2 regions of the Viridibacillus sp. NPDC096237 genome follow, and region 2 is predicted to be linked to the other one. Evidence: a T-box and tRNA genes for the amino acid it is inferred to sense, from the RefSeq annotation. Region 2 holds a T-box; the other holds one or more tRNA genes.
The links. A T-box is a leader RNA that pairs with one kind of tRNA and senses whether it is charged. The one in region 2 lies ahead of ACQKMD_RS07095 (valine--tRNA ligase), so its partner is inferred to be a tRNA-Val.
Positions count from the first base shown of each region.

Region 1: it encodes a tRNA-Val, which carries the amino acid that the T-box ahead of ACQKMD_RS07095 (valine--tRNA ligase) is inferred to sense. The anticodon was not compared.

Region 1 is NZ_JBNNTI010000041.1:742-8,112, reverse strand. It holds gene ACQKMD_RS17770 (two-component system sensor histidine kinase NtrB) at 1-609, shown strand, start outside; gene ACQKMD_RS17765 (aldehyde dehydrogenase) at 754-2,145, opposite strand; gene ACQKMD_RS17760 (hypothetical protein) at 2,337-2,492, shown strand; gene ACQKMD_RS17755 (YhgE/Pip family protein) at 2,986-5,154, shown strand; tRNA gene ACQKMD_RS17750 (tRNA-Val) at 5,292-5,364, shown strand; gene ACQKMD_RS17745 (DUF4352 domain-containing protein) at 5,622-6,125, shown strand; gene ACQKMD_RS17740 (hypothetical protein) at 6,175-6,312, opposite strand; gene ACQKMD_RS17735 (helix-turn-helix domain-containing protein) at 6,332-7,153, opposite strand; gene ACQKMD_RS17730 (helix-turn-helix domain-containing protein) at 7,318-7,371, shown strand, end outside.
Region 2 is NZ_JBNNTI010000008.1:39,794-47,164, reverse strand. It holds gene ACQKMD_RS07095 (valine--tRNA ligase) at 10-2,637, opposite strand; T-box leader at 2,740-2,967, opposite strand; gene ACQKMD_RS07090 (hypothetical protein) at 3,209-3,778, opposite strand; gene hemL (glutamate-1-semialdehyde 2,1-aminomutase) at 4,015-5,307, opposite strand; gene hemB (porphobilinogen synthase) at 5,311-6,294, opposite strand; gene ACQKMD_RS07075 (uroporphyrinogen-III synthase) at 6,291-7,055, opposite strand; gene hemC (hydroxymethylbilane synthase) at 7,045-7,371, opposite strand, start outside.

The DNA of each region.
Region 1 (7,371 bases), on a different contig from region 2:
CGTAACCCATTAACTGTTATTTCTGGCTTCGTCCAAATGATGAATAATGATAAGAATTCACCGTATGCATTTTATACAAATTTAATTGATGATGAAATAGACCGCATTAACTTAATAATAAGTGAGTTTTTAGTTCTCTCAAAACCTCATGCGATGCAGCCGAAAGTATTCCAAATCGATACAGTCATCTCAGATATCTTGACTTTATATCAACCTGAGCTGCAATTAAAAAATATTGAACTCCTTCAAAATTGGCACACTAATAATATGATGATCAAAGGTGACGCCAATCAAATTAAACAAGTTATTATTAATATTATAAAAAATGCGGTAGAAGCTATAGAAAAAAACGGAAAAATTATCGTTACGATTGAAAAAACGGCCAAACAATTTTGTAGCATCTGTTTTACGGACAATGGAGGCGGTATGGAAAAAGAAGTTGTTGAACACATTTTCAAACCCTTCTATACAACAAAAGCTGAGGGTACTGGTCTTGGCATGATGATAACTGAGAAAATTATTCATGAACATGAAGGTCAGATTACAATTGATAGTGAATACGGTAAAGGTACTAGTATTACAATTAAATTGCCATGTGTTAACGTTTAATGTACATAAAAAGCATTTCTTGTGGTTACACCACGTTAGAAATGCTTTTCATTTATACTAAATGGAGTGTTTAATCGTTAATACTTTCTCTTGATTACAGCCTATCCGTAATTAAAATCGAATACTAGACGCTCTTCGCCACTTTTATCTTAAAAGGGTTTTTACTAATTTTACTTTTTGTTTATACGGTGGAAATAATAAATTATTTGCTAACTTCGTTGATTTTTTCAAAATGGATTTTGGGTGCGTAAAGCATTCGAAGCTTGCCTTACCATGATAAGCATTAACGCCCGAATTGCCGACCCCTCCAAATGGCAAATAGACACTTGCTACATGCGTTACTGCATCATTCACACAACCACCACCAAACGGTAATTCATCAAGAAAATACTGAATTGCTTTCTCTGTTTCAGAGAAAAAGTATGCAGCTAATGGTTTCGGATATTGTCGAATTTGATGAATAGCTACTCGCAAATCATCGTAAACGATGATCGGTAATATTGGTCCAAATAGTTCCTCTTCCATAGAAGGGCTATTCCACGTAACGTTTTGTAGAACAGTCGGCTCAATATATAAATCATCACGATCATAGTTACCACCAAATAGTACTTGGCTTTGTTCACGCTCTAAAACATTTTGCAAACGCTTAAATTGACGCTCGTTAATAATACGACCATAATCCAAGCTTTCTTGCGCGTTTTTGCCGTAAAATTTTTGAAGTGTCTTTTTCAAAATGCGGATAAAAGGTACTTTTACTGACTCATGTACTAATACATAATCCGGTGCAACACATGTTTGACCAGCATTCGTAAACTTCCCCCATGCAATACGTTTTACAGCAACTTCTAAATTGGCTGTTTGATCTACAATTGCAGGACTTTTCCCACCCAGTTCAAGCGTATGTGGAGTTAAACGTTCAGCTGCAGCTTTCGCAATAATTTTTCCAACAGCTACACTTCCCGTAAAGAAAATATAATCAAACGAGGCATGTATCAATGCTGTTGTTTCTTCCTTCTCACCTTCAACAATCCTTACATAATTTCCTTGGAAAGTTTCTTGCACTATTTTCTTTATAATTTCAGCAGTATGTACCGATGCTTCAGAAGGTTTTACAATAGCAGTATTTCCTCCAATAATGGCACCAATTAATGGTTCCATTACAAGTTGAAATGGATAGTTGAATGGTCCAATAATAAGCACTGTCCCATATGGTTCGCGTACGATAAAACTTTTCCCTGGTTGGAAATGAAAAGGAGTTGGTACCGATACTGGTTGTAACCATTCCTCTAAATACTTTTGCATATAGCTAATACTATCTAGCACAATCCCAACTTCAGTAGAATACGCTTCAAATTCACTTTTTCGTAAATCTTTATGCAGTGCTTTTAAAATTTCTTTCTCATGACTAACAATCGCAGCTTTTAATTTTTTTAATTGTTCTTTACGAAATGCCAAGCTTTTTGTTGCTCCTGAAAAGTAAAATTTCCTTTGTTCTGCAATCATTGCTTCTACATCGTAGGCATTAAAATTAACCATAAAATAACCTCCATTTTATAAAAAATATTTATCTAAATTTGTTCATAAGCTTGCATAAATACATCGTGATTTATCCATAATAAAAGTGTTACATAATTTCATAAGAAAAAGAGCCTTATCTGACTCAAATTGTACCATTTTTAAGAAGGTTGCTGTCAAATGTTGAAGACTTCTAAAAGGGGGAATGTTACATGTTGAAAACAGAAACATGGTGGGAACCAATTTTCACAGGGCCATTAGCACATGGCTTGCATCCGCAAAAACAAGTGGAATTAGAAGATGAATCGTTTTTATTCTTTCAATATCAAGATACAGCCTCGGAAGAAAATGATCAGCATCTTGAATGAAGTGTAGCAAAGTGAGCTGTCTGATGAAAAGGACAGCTCGTACTTTTATATATTTATTCTTAACCAAGCACTTTAAATTGAAATCAGCATTACTATTAATATCATGTATGTATAGTTATATCCTACCCAAATTATAAATGTTATAGACACCTTTTACCTACTTCGTTCTTAATTTCCTTAAATTACAAAATCATTACAACCTCCTCATAATTATCTTACATAGAAAGAAAACTTCAGAACATGACACCATTTCACCAATTGTTAATATAATAAACCATCATCCATCTCCAATTAACCTAGATTTCCTCTTTAGCCCACTAAAACTTTTAACTCCTTATTAAGTTTTTTCCATTTCAATACACCAAACTGTCAGTTCTTTATATTCTCCTATTTTTTCTAGAGCTAAGAACCATAGCTATTTTTAAGAATCCTTTCAAAGGGATGTGCATTTACAAGGTGATTATTATTTAACTTTTTACTCAGGAGGACTGACATGAAAAATATATGGGAGATCTATAAGCGGGATATTAAAAATATATTCTCTAACTGGGTAGCAGCTGTATTATTAGGCGGGCTTATTATTTTACCTTCATTATATGCATGGCTAAACATCGCGGCATCATGGGATCCTTATGCGCAAACCAATCAAATTCCCGTCGGTTTCGTAAACGAAGATAGTGGCGCAAAAATACACAACCAACAAATTGATGCTGGAAAAGAGCTAGTTGCAACGTTACATAAAAATAAAGATATGGACTGGCAATTTACAAATCGTAAAACAGCAATGGAGAATGTTCGAAACGGAGACTATTTTGCTGTAATCATTATTCCAGAAAACTTCTCTAAGGACCTCGCAACAGTTGTTTCAGGCAAACCTCATAAAGCTGAAATGGAATATTACGTTAATGAAAAAATTAATTCGATTGCTCCTAAAATTACAAGTAAAGGAGCCAGTGTACTTGCTGAAGAAATGAGTAGTAAATTTATTGGTACAGTAAACGGTACAATCTTTGAGATGTTCAATCGAATTGGAATAGAAATGCAAAATAACTTACCCGATATCGAAAGGTTCAAAGATTTTGTATTTACATTAGAAAAAGACTTACCTGGCATTCATACAGAATTGAAGAAAGCACAAAAAGATGCAAATTCAGCAAGTACTATGATTGGCGATGCTAAAAATGAAATTCCCAAAGCAAAACAACTAACAGCTGAAGGATTAAAAACAATTGATAATACATTGTCTTTCTTGACTCAAGCTAAAGATCGTCTTAATGAAATGAGTCCAAAAATTAAAAAAGATTTACAGACCGTCCAAAAAATTTCAACTGATGTAAATACATTGTTAAAACAACTACAAAATACAAAGATTGATTTTACTGAAGTAAATAATGCAAAAGAAACTTTAGACATTCAAGTTACTACTGCTATCGATAAAGTTTCTAATGTGGAAAAATCATTGACAGATTTAAAGCTATTTAACAATGAAAATAACATTAAAGATCAATCACAACTTCTCGCTTCTGCAATAGAGGATACAAAAAATTTAAAAGCTTTATTAGTAGAAGCACAAACAAATGCCCGCAATATTAACGCAGTGCTTGCTGGTAAAGAACAAGATGTTGCAGATGCCATCAACTCACTACAAAATATTGCACAAAACACTTCTGTCGAGCTTGACAGCTTCATAAAAGAATATGCACAATCTATTGAACCAACTGTTTTTAAAACTATTGATGATGCACAAAACACAATATCTACAGCAAAGAATAAGCTAACTATAATCCAAACTCAAATACCAGAAATTGTGCGTATTATTAATAATACGGATGGCTACATCTCAGATGCAAAATCTGGCCTAAATACAGCTATCGGCCAATATCCTTATGTGAATACAAAAGTTAAAGAACTTGCCAATAAAATCCGGGACTTCGAAAAAGAGACGGATATAAATAGCGTCATTCAATTACTTATCAACGACCCCTTAGCTGAGAAATCTTTCTTTGAGCAACCCATTAAGCTAAATGAAAATGCCCTCTTCCCTATCAAAAATTACGGAACAGGTATGACACCTTTCTACACTGTTTTATCCATTTGGGTTGGCTGCTTACTTTTAATTTCACTGCTTTCAGTGGGAGCAAAAAATGAAGAAGATTTTACCACTCGTCAAGTATATTTCGGAAAACTACTGACATTTTGGACCATTGGCATACTACAAACACTTATCATTACTATGGGTGACCTCTTCATTCTTAAAGTGTCTGCTCATAATCCTGTATGGTTCGTGCTATTTTGCTTATTCGTCAGTCTTGTTTTTATGAGCGTTGTCTACACATTAGTGTCCGTTTTCGGAGATGTCGGAAAAGCGCTGGCAATCATTCTGCTTGTACTACAGCTAGCAGGGTCAGGTGGGACTTATCCCGTTGTTTTACTACCGAAGTTCTTCCAAGTGATTAACCCCTATTTACCTTTCACATACGCGATTGGCATGGCTCGAGAAGCGATCGGTGGTATCATTTGGAACAAAATTATCGTAGATGTCATCGTACTCGGAATAGTTCTTATTGTCGCACTTTTATTTGGTGCTATCTTGAAAAAACGTTTAAATGTTATTACGTCACGTATGCTACTCAAATCTAGAAAATCAGGATTATTTCACTAAAATAGCGGCTTGTTTGGTTGTGGTTGACCTAACAAGCCGCTTCTATTTTATTGACGAAAACAATTATTGACATTTACTGTTTGCCATCATATGATATTAAGTAATACTTACATAGATTTAAGAATTGAATTTCTCCCGATTCCTTAGCTCAGCTGGGAGAGCGCCACCTTGACAGGGTGGAGGTCGCTGGTTCGAACCCAGTAGGAATCATATTGGATAAACATTGATAACACGCTGTTTCTAAGTACATCTTAGGCAGCGTGTTTTCTTGTATTTATACCTATTCGTGACCAGGCTGTGACCAATTTTCAATAAACGATAAATGTGATACTATCTTTTGATTAAAAAAGACATAACATAACAATTTTTACCGTTCATTCGAGCGGTCTTTTTATTTACTCTCCACAATAGTTACGATTTCCTGTATAGTTAAATATACACATTTATAGAAATGAGGGTATTTTGAAATGAAAAAGAAATGGTTACTGGCACCTATGGCTGCTGTGCTTTTATTGGCTGCATGTGGAGAAACTGAAGTTGAAAAGGTAAGTAATGGATCTAAAACCGAAGCGAAGTCTAATAAAAAAGCCGAAGTTTTCAAAGTTGGGGATACTATAAAAGTAAATGGTGTTGAAATTACAATAAAGAAAGCCCAATTTACAAAACCTGCTCAATACTCTGAAGCTAAAAATGGCTCAGTACTAACATTAGATGTCGCTCTAAAAAATACTAATGAAGAATCTGCGTTTATTGATAACACAGAATTCCAATTATATGATAAAGGCGACAACCAAATGGAAGATTATTTTGGCTATGATGATCTTGCTATAAGCAAAGATATAAATGCTGGTAAAAAAGCTTCAGGTAAATTATATTTCGATGTTAAAAAATCTAAGAGTTACGAGTTGGTCTATGAACCAACATTTACTTTAGATAGCAAAGAAATTAAATGGAATATCAAAGTACAATAAACTAAGGGCCGCTCATTGCGAGTGGCTATTTTTATGCCACAGTTTCTTCCTATAATAGTACCGATAACAAACTTATTACTCCCGCAACAGGCAATAACGCTAACCACAACCATTCCCCTAACGCTACATCTTCAGGTGCAATATCCTCATCAACGAAATAATAGTAAATACTTAACAAAATCTTCATGTCCATACACCCCTATGGTTTAGATTTCCCAAGCCTCATTCATTATTGATTTCACTTTGATACTTCTACTCACACGCTTTACGGCTGTGTATATGACTGATTCTAAGCACTCTACTTTCCCACGCTTATACGCACTCATAACACTTAATAGAGCTTTTTTATATTTACTTTCGTGATGCTCTAAAACTATGTTTCTATCAATAGATGCTTTTGCTTTAAAGATTATTCCAGAAAATCTATACAATTCACTAGATTTGAAAAATGGCGATAACACCCTTAACGGAGTTGGCAATTTTTCGACAAGACCTTCTTTGAGCAACGCTTGCTCTTCTTCTTTTCGTTCTTGTTCTCTTAATTCCTTAACAGCCGAACTTGTCGGCAAATCCGCATTCTCTGTATCTCTTGTATTATTAATATCTCTTAAACTAGTTTTTGCAGGAGCTTCTAAGAATGGGGTAGGACATTCCGGTAGGACATTTACTTCAGCCTCAACTGTGGAAGGCTTTAAGATAACGATTGCGTTAGTTGATTGGCGTTTGTCTCCCTTGTGACGTTTAGTGCTGTACTGCTTGATGATGCCTAAGTCCTCAAGTAAATTACACGCTCTACGAACTGTACGGATATCAATTTCTAACTCCTCTGCAATATGTTTTTTAGATCGGTAAGAGACTCCTGGATATACGTATGAGTAACGCGCCAATACGTCCAGTACATTTCTTGTGGATGGTGTAAGTGTATCTGCATGTTGATCACGGTGGTATTTTATCGCTTCGTTCATCTCTTCCACAGATTTAAAGGACTTTAATTTTGCATAGTTTTCTTGTGTGTTTAATAGTTCCATTTTTTATCACCCCTTAAATTATAATATATATAAATTCCTATATGTTATAATAATATTATATATTCCAACATATAGGAATGTCAATATATTATATTCATACTTTTCTATATGTTGGAATTGAAGTATAATTACAAGTAATATTGTAATATGAAAGGAGCTAATTTATGGCTGAACTAAGAGTAAGATTAAAAGAGATCTTAGCTGATCGCGGATTAACG
Region 2 (7,371 bases):
TTTTTTTGATTACATATTTTTCAATTCGTTAATACGTTTCTCTACTGTTGCATATTTTTCAATATAGTCTGCTTCTTTTGCACGTTCAGCAGCTACTACATCATCTGGAGCTTTAGATACGAAACGCTCATTGTTCAGTTTACCTTGAACACGTTTCACTTCTTTACCCCATTTCTCAAGTTCATTTGATAAGCGCTCAACTTCAGCCGCTACATCGATTAATCCTTCAAGAGGTAAGAATAGTTCAGCACCAGATACAACAGCTGACATGCATTGACCAGGGGCTTCAATACCTTCGCCGAGCGTTAACGGCTCTGGGTTACAGAATTTTTCTAGATAAGCTTTGTTATCTTCTAGTACTGCAAGTGTTGCTGCATCTTTAGCTGAAACGTAAAGAGGTACCTTTTTGCTCATTGGCGTTTGTACTTCAGCACGAATGTTACGAACGGCACGAATAATGTCCATTAATAATTTCATGTTATCCGATTGTACTTGTGAAGTTAATGTTTCATCCACTGTCGGCCAAGCAGCTACTGTAATAGATTCACCTTGATGAGGTAGGTTTTGCCAAATTTCTTCAGTGATAAATGGCATAAATGGATGTAACAGGCGCATTGTATTATCTAAAACATATGCTAGTACTGAGCGCGTTGTTTTCTTCGCTGCTTCATCTTCACCGTATAATGGTAATTTCGCCATTTCGATGTACCAGTCACAGAAATCATCCCAGATGAAGTTGTATAATTGACGACCTACTTCACCAAATTCAAATTTCTCAGCTAAAGTGGTTACTTGTTCGATTGTTTCGTTTAGACGAGTTAGAATCCATTGATCTGCCACTGATTTTTTACCAGTTAAATCGATTTCATCGAAAGTCATGCCTTCCATGTTCATCAAAGCAAAGCGTGAAGCATTCCAAATTTTGTTTGAGAAGTTCCAAACAGCTTCTACTTTTTCATTTGAATAACGTAAATCTTGACCTGGAGAAGAACCAGTTGCTAAGAAGTAACGTAATGAGTCAGCACCGTACTTTTCGATAACATCCATTGGATCAACGCCGTTACCTAGAGACTTAGACATTTTGCTACCTTGTTCGTCACGAACTAAACCGTGAATTAATACGTCTTCAAATGGACGTGAATCAGTAAATTCAATACCTTGGAATATCATACGAGAAACCCAGAAGAATATAATATCATAACCCGTTACTAAAGTATTTGTTGGGTAATAACGTTTAAATTCTTCGTTTGCTTCATCTGGCCAGCCCATTGTTGAAAACGGCCATAACGCAGATGAGAACCAAGTATCTAATACATCCGTATCTTGATTCCAGTTTTCAGCATCAGCTGGTGCATCCGTACCTACGTAAATTTCACCTGTTTCTTTATGGTACCAAGCCGGAATTCGGTGTCCCCACCAAAGTTGACGAGAAATACACCAATCACGGATATTCTCCATCCAACGAGAATACGTATTTTCAAAACGTGAAGGTACAAAGTTTACTTTGCCCTCTTCATCTTTTTGAAGTTCTAGTGATTTATCAGCAAGAGGTTGCATTTTTACGAACCATTGTGTTGAAAGATAGGGCTCAACAACTGCATCAGAACGTTCTGAGTGCCCTACTGAGTGCACATGCTCTTCAATTTTGAAGCAAACATCCATGTCTTGTAAGTCTTTAACGATTTCTTTACGGCATTCAAAGCGATCCATACCTTTATATTTACCAGCATTATCATTCATTGAACCGTCTTCGTTCATTACTAGAATACGTGGTAAGTCATGACGGTTACCTACTTCAAAGTCATTCGGGTCATGAGCTGGCGTAATTTTCACAGCTCCCGTACCAAATTCCATTTCAGCGTAATCATCTGCTATGATTGGAATTTCACGACCTACAATTGGTAATGTTACTGTTTTGCCGATTAGATTTTGGTAACGTTCATCTTTAGGGTGAACAGCGATTGCAGTATCACCTAGCATTGTTTCAGGGCGAGTAGTTGCAATTTCAATTGTTCCAGTTCCATCAGTTAAAGGATATTTGAAGTGATAAAAAGCACCTGGAATGTCTTTGTAAATAACTTCAATATCAGATAACGCAGTTTTAGTTGCTGGATCCCAGTTGATGATATATTCACCGCGGTAGATTAAACCTTTTTCGTAAAGTTTTACGAATACTTCTTTTACTGCATCAGAAAGTCCTTCATCTAGTGTGAATCGTTCACGAGAATAATCTAGCGCTAAACCCATTTTCGCCCATTGCTCACGAATATGACCTGCATACTCTTCTTTCCATTCCCATGTTTTTTCTACGAACTTTTCACGGCCTAAGTCATAACGAGTAATGCCTTCTTCACGAAGTTTTGCTTCAACCTTTGCTTGTGTTGCAATACCTGCATGATCCATACCTGGTAACCAAAGTGCATCGTACCCTTGCATACGTTTCATACGAATTAGGATATCTTGTAATGTTGTATCCCAAGCGTGGCCTAAGTGTAGTTTACCTGTTACGTTTGGTGGTGGAATTACGATTGAATACGGCTCTTTACCACTTTCAGGTTGTGCTTTAAAGAAATCTCCCTTTAGCCACCATTCATAACGTCCTTGTTCGATTGACTGTGGATCATATTTCGTTGGCATTGATGTCGCTTGTTGTTCTGTCAAATTGACGACCTCCTTTTATTTTTTTGTTAACAACGAAGTATCTTGTAGTTTTTTGCAAATAAAAAACTCCTATCGCCTAAAAAGGACGAAGGAGTTGAATTCGCGGTACCACCTTTATTTCAACACAAAGAGACGTGCTGACACTTCATTGTATAACGGCTTCTAACCGGCTTCTGCTAGTTTTATCAGGTTCACAGAAACTGCTCCAGGGCGACCTTCAAATGTGTGTATGCGGAAACTCTCACCAAACGTTTCCTCTCTTTGGCAAACACAATGCATTTTACTCTTCCCTATCTATGCATCTATATTAAGATGACCTAATTGTATCGAAAAAAAGATGCATTTTCAAGTTTTTTAGAAAGGAGGGCTACATTTCATGTCACGTAGAAAATATAATCCTTATTTCCTCCCACCTTGGCTACGGAAAACAAGATTTTACTGTAGACATATTATCGTTCCTATTTGTCTCTTCCAAGGTATACGTGTAATTATTATCCCGACAACAGGAGACATTATCTTACTTTTTATTTTAGCGTTATTGTGGTGGTTACTGTTTACGGATTTCCTTTAAATGATAAGTTTTAATCGTATAGGCTTCTGCTAAATCCCATAAGAATGCATTGGATTCTAGTTTTTCTTCCGCGCTTGCCTCTGCAGTTGTAGTAGATGGACTTTCTACTACCTCTGCTTCTGCTTGCGCAGTAGCAACTTGCGGCTCTTCATACTGACATGTTGCCTGCCAGTTAAAATGACAGCTACCATCCTCTTGGAATGTTGTCGTTATATGATCTACTTTGATTTCCACAGGGACGTCTTTATTCACTCGTTCTCGTGGTAAATTTACATGTAATGGCACAGCATATTCAAAATAACCTGATTCACCTTGCATGTCTAGATCTTCTATTGTTGTCCAAGTTGAAGTCCCATGATGTGGTGCTTCTCCTTCCGCAAATGCTACATTGGCAGAAATATGATATATACCTGTTAAGAATACTGATTCACCTGACTCTTCCTGTGTCCAACGAGGTGTAATTTTAACATTTGACGTATCTTGCGGTTTACCAAAACTTTCAGGAAAGTTAAATCCTTCTGCAATTTCCCAGGAAATATGTTGCATAGCTTGACCTCCTTCATATATCTAATAGATTATATGCTAGGTAGTATAAAGATTATGCATTATGTTATGTTCATGGTTTGAAAGGTTGTAGTTAGTTAGTCGTTTGTCGAGTCTGAAATTAAAGAAGATGCTCTAAATGAAAAAGATTAGCTATTTTATGTACAATATCTATGTATTTATATGCATTGAAAAGGGCTTTCTCAAAATAGAGAAAGCCCTTTTCTTATAGTATAAAATTAGCGAGCAAGTTGTTTGAATACTTTTTGGAAAGCTTGGACTGTTTTTGCAATGTGTTCTTCAGTATGCTCTGTAGAAACAAATACACCTTCAAATTGCGACGGCGGTAAGAAGATTCCTTCATTCGCCATTAATCCGTAGTATTCAGCAAACAATTGTAAATCAGAAGTTTTTGCTGTTTCAAAGTTAATAACATTTTCATTCGTTAAAAAGTAACCAATCATTGAACCCGCACGATTTACTGTGTGAGGGATGTTATACGTTTCTGCAGCTTCACGGAAACCTGTTTCTAATTGATCACCTAACTTTGTAAAGTAATCATATGTTTCAGGTTTTAAATGACTAATTGTCGCTAAACCAGCAGACATTGCAAGTGGGTTACCTGATAATGTACCCGCTTGATAGATTGGACCTGCTGGAGCAATGTTCTCCATAATCTCACGCTTACCACCAAATGCGCCTACTGGCAGACCACCACCGATTACTTTACCAAGACAAGTTAAATCAGGTGTTACACCGAAGTGACCTTGAGCACTATGATACCCTACACGGAAACCGGTCATTACTTCATCAAAGATCAATAGTGAGCCAGCGTTTGATGTTAATTCACGTAATCCTTCAAGGAAGCCTGGAAGCGGAGGAACGACACCCATATTACCGCAAACTGGCTCAACGATTACAGCAGCAATTTCTTCTCCAAATTTTTCGAAGACAAGTTTAGCCGATTCTAAATCATTATAAGGAACGGTTAACGTGTTTTGAGCGATTCCCATTGGTACGCCTGGGCTGTCTGGTAAACCAAGTGTTGCTACACCTGAACCAGCTTTAATTAGTAAACTATCACCATGTCCGTGATAACTTCCTTCAAATTTTAAAATTTTGTCTCTTCCTGTAAAGCCACGGACTGCACGGATTGCACTCATCGTCGCTTCCGTACCTGAAGATACCATACGAATCATTTCGATTGAAGGAATACGATCAATTACTACTTTTGCTAGTTCATTTTCTACTAGTGAAGAAGCTCCAAAACTTGTACCTGTTTCAGCTACCTTTTGAATAGCAGCTACTACATCAGGATGTGTGTGACCAATAATTAGTGGACCCCATGATAATACATAGTCAATATAATCATTGCCATCGATATCAGTAATGATTGCACCTTTACCACTAGCCATGAAAATCGGATCCATATCCACTGCTTTAAACGCACGAACTGGGCTATTTACGCCGCCCGGCATTAAGTTCACAGCTTCTTTAAAAGCTTGTTTTGATTTTTCATATGAACGTGTCATGAATTATTTTCCCTCCATCCAACGAACTGCATCTTTTGCATGATAAGTAATGATTAAGTCTGCTCCTGCGCGTTTCATACCTAGTAGTGTTTCTAGAACAGTTTGTTTTTCGTCAATCCAGCCATTAATAGATGCTGCTTTGACCATTGCATATTCTCCACTTACATTGTAGGCAACAATTGGTAAATCGTAGTTATTACGTACATCGCGTACGATATCTAAGTAAGCTAACGCTGGTTTAACGATTAAGAAATCTGCCCCTTCTTCTACGTCTGAAGTGGCTTCACGCATTGCTTCCATACGATTTGAAGGATCCATTTGATATGTTTTACGGTCACCAAATTTAGGTGCGCCATCAGCAGCATCACGGAATGGACCATAGTATGCTGAAGCATATTTTACTGCATAAGACATAATTGGAACATCTTCAAATCCAGCATCATCTAAGCCTTTACGAATCGCTGTTACAAAACCATCCATCATATTAGATGGTGCAATAATATCTGCTCCCGCTTCTGCTTGTGAAACTGCTGTTTTTGCTAATAAATCTAGTGAAGGATCATTTAAAATTTGTTCTTTGCCATTCACAACACCACAGTGACCGTGAGAAGTAAATTCACATAGGCATGTGTCCGCAATAACAGCGATTTCTGGGTAATTCTTTTTCACAAAACGAGTTGCCTCTTGAACTATCCCGTGATTATGGAATGCTTGAGTACCAACTTCATCTTTTTCAGCTGGTAAGCCAAAAAGAATAACTGAAGGAATACCTAGTGATACTACTTCATCCATTTCTTCTCCTAAACGGTCAATTGAAAATTGGAAAACACCCGGCATTGAAGATACTTCATTTTTTATATTTTCGCCTTCCATGACAAAAATCGGATAGATGAAATCTTCCTTATGCAAGTATGTTTCTTTTACCATTGAACGCATAGTAGCAGATTGACGTAAACGTCTATTTCTTTTAAATGTTAAATCTTTCATTTTAGATGTTCCTTTCTATTAGCTAACTCTTGAACCAATGCTTTCATTGTATAAGTGGATGGCTTTACATCAACTTTAGCTCCTGCCTTAATTAGCGCTTGCTCAGTGATATGCCCTATGGATAGAACTTTAAATGAATGCCAACCAATCACCTTTGCAATATACTTTGTAAAAACCTCTACGGCAGATGGACTGGCAAAGGTAATACTTACATTTGTCGGTTCTTTTAAAAGAGTTAGCAGTTCTTTGATATGTTCTGTCGTTTGAACCGTTTCATAGATAGTCCATTCATCGACATGATAAGATAAACCTTTTACTATAGTACCCTTTGCCATCGAACCTTTAAAAAACTGACAAGATACTCCGTTTCCTGCAACAGCAGGGAACTCTTGTACAAATACATCTGCACTAAAAGTTGACGGCATAAAGTTTATCTCAAAGCCTATCTCCTCAAGAGCTTCCGCTGTTTTTGCACCAACAGCAGCTACTTTACATGACCACTCAGATAAATTGAAATGAAAACGCTGTATTTTACTTTTAAAAGCAAGGACCGCATTTTGGCTTGTGAAAATAAGCCAATCATACTGCTTACTTTTTTCAAGACACTGTCGGTCCATGTCACTTTTAATCTCATTAATAGTAATAAGCGGTAGGTGTATAGCCTGACCGCCTAATTGTTCAATTTGCTTTTCCACGGATGCTGTAACATGCGTGCCTGTTAAAACGATTTTGTCTCCGCTAAGAGGTAAATCATTTAGCATCTTGCTCAGCCTTAACTTTTTGAATTAAATCAAAGGCTCCTTGCTCTGTCAAAATACGAGCAACTTCCTCTCCAACTGCTTTAGCATCTTCCATCGTAAACGTTTCTTTATAAATAACAGAGGCATCTGGAGCTGCTACTAAACCCGTTAATTCAATTTGTTTTCCGTCATATTTTGCGTAACCCGCGATCGGTACTTGGCAACCGCCATCCATCGCTGCAAGATATGCTCGCTCCGCATGTGCTTCTTCCCAAGTTGCTTTGTCTGTTAATTTTGCAAGTTCAGCTAATAATTCTGCATCATCACTACGACACTC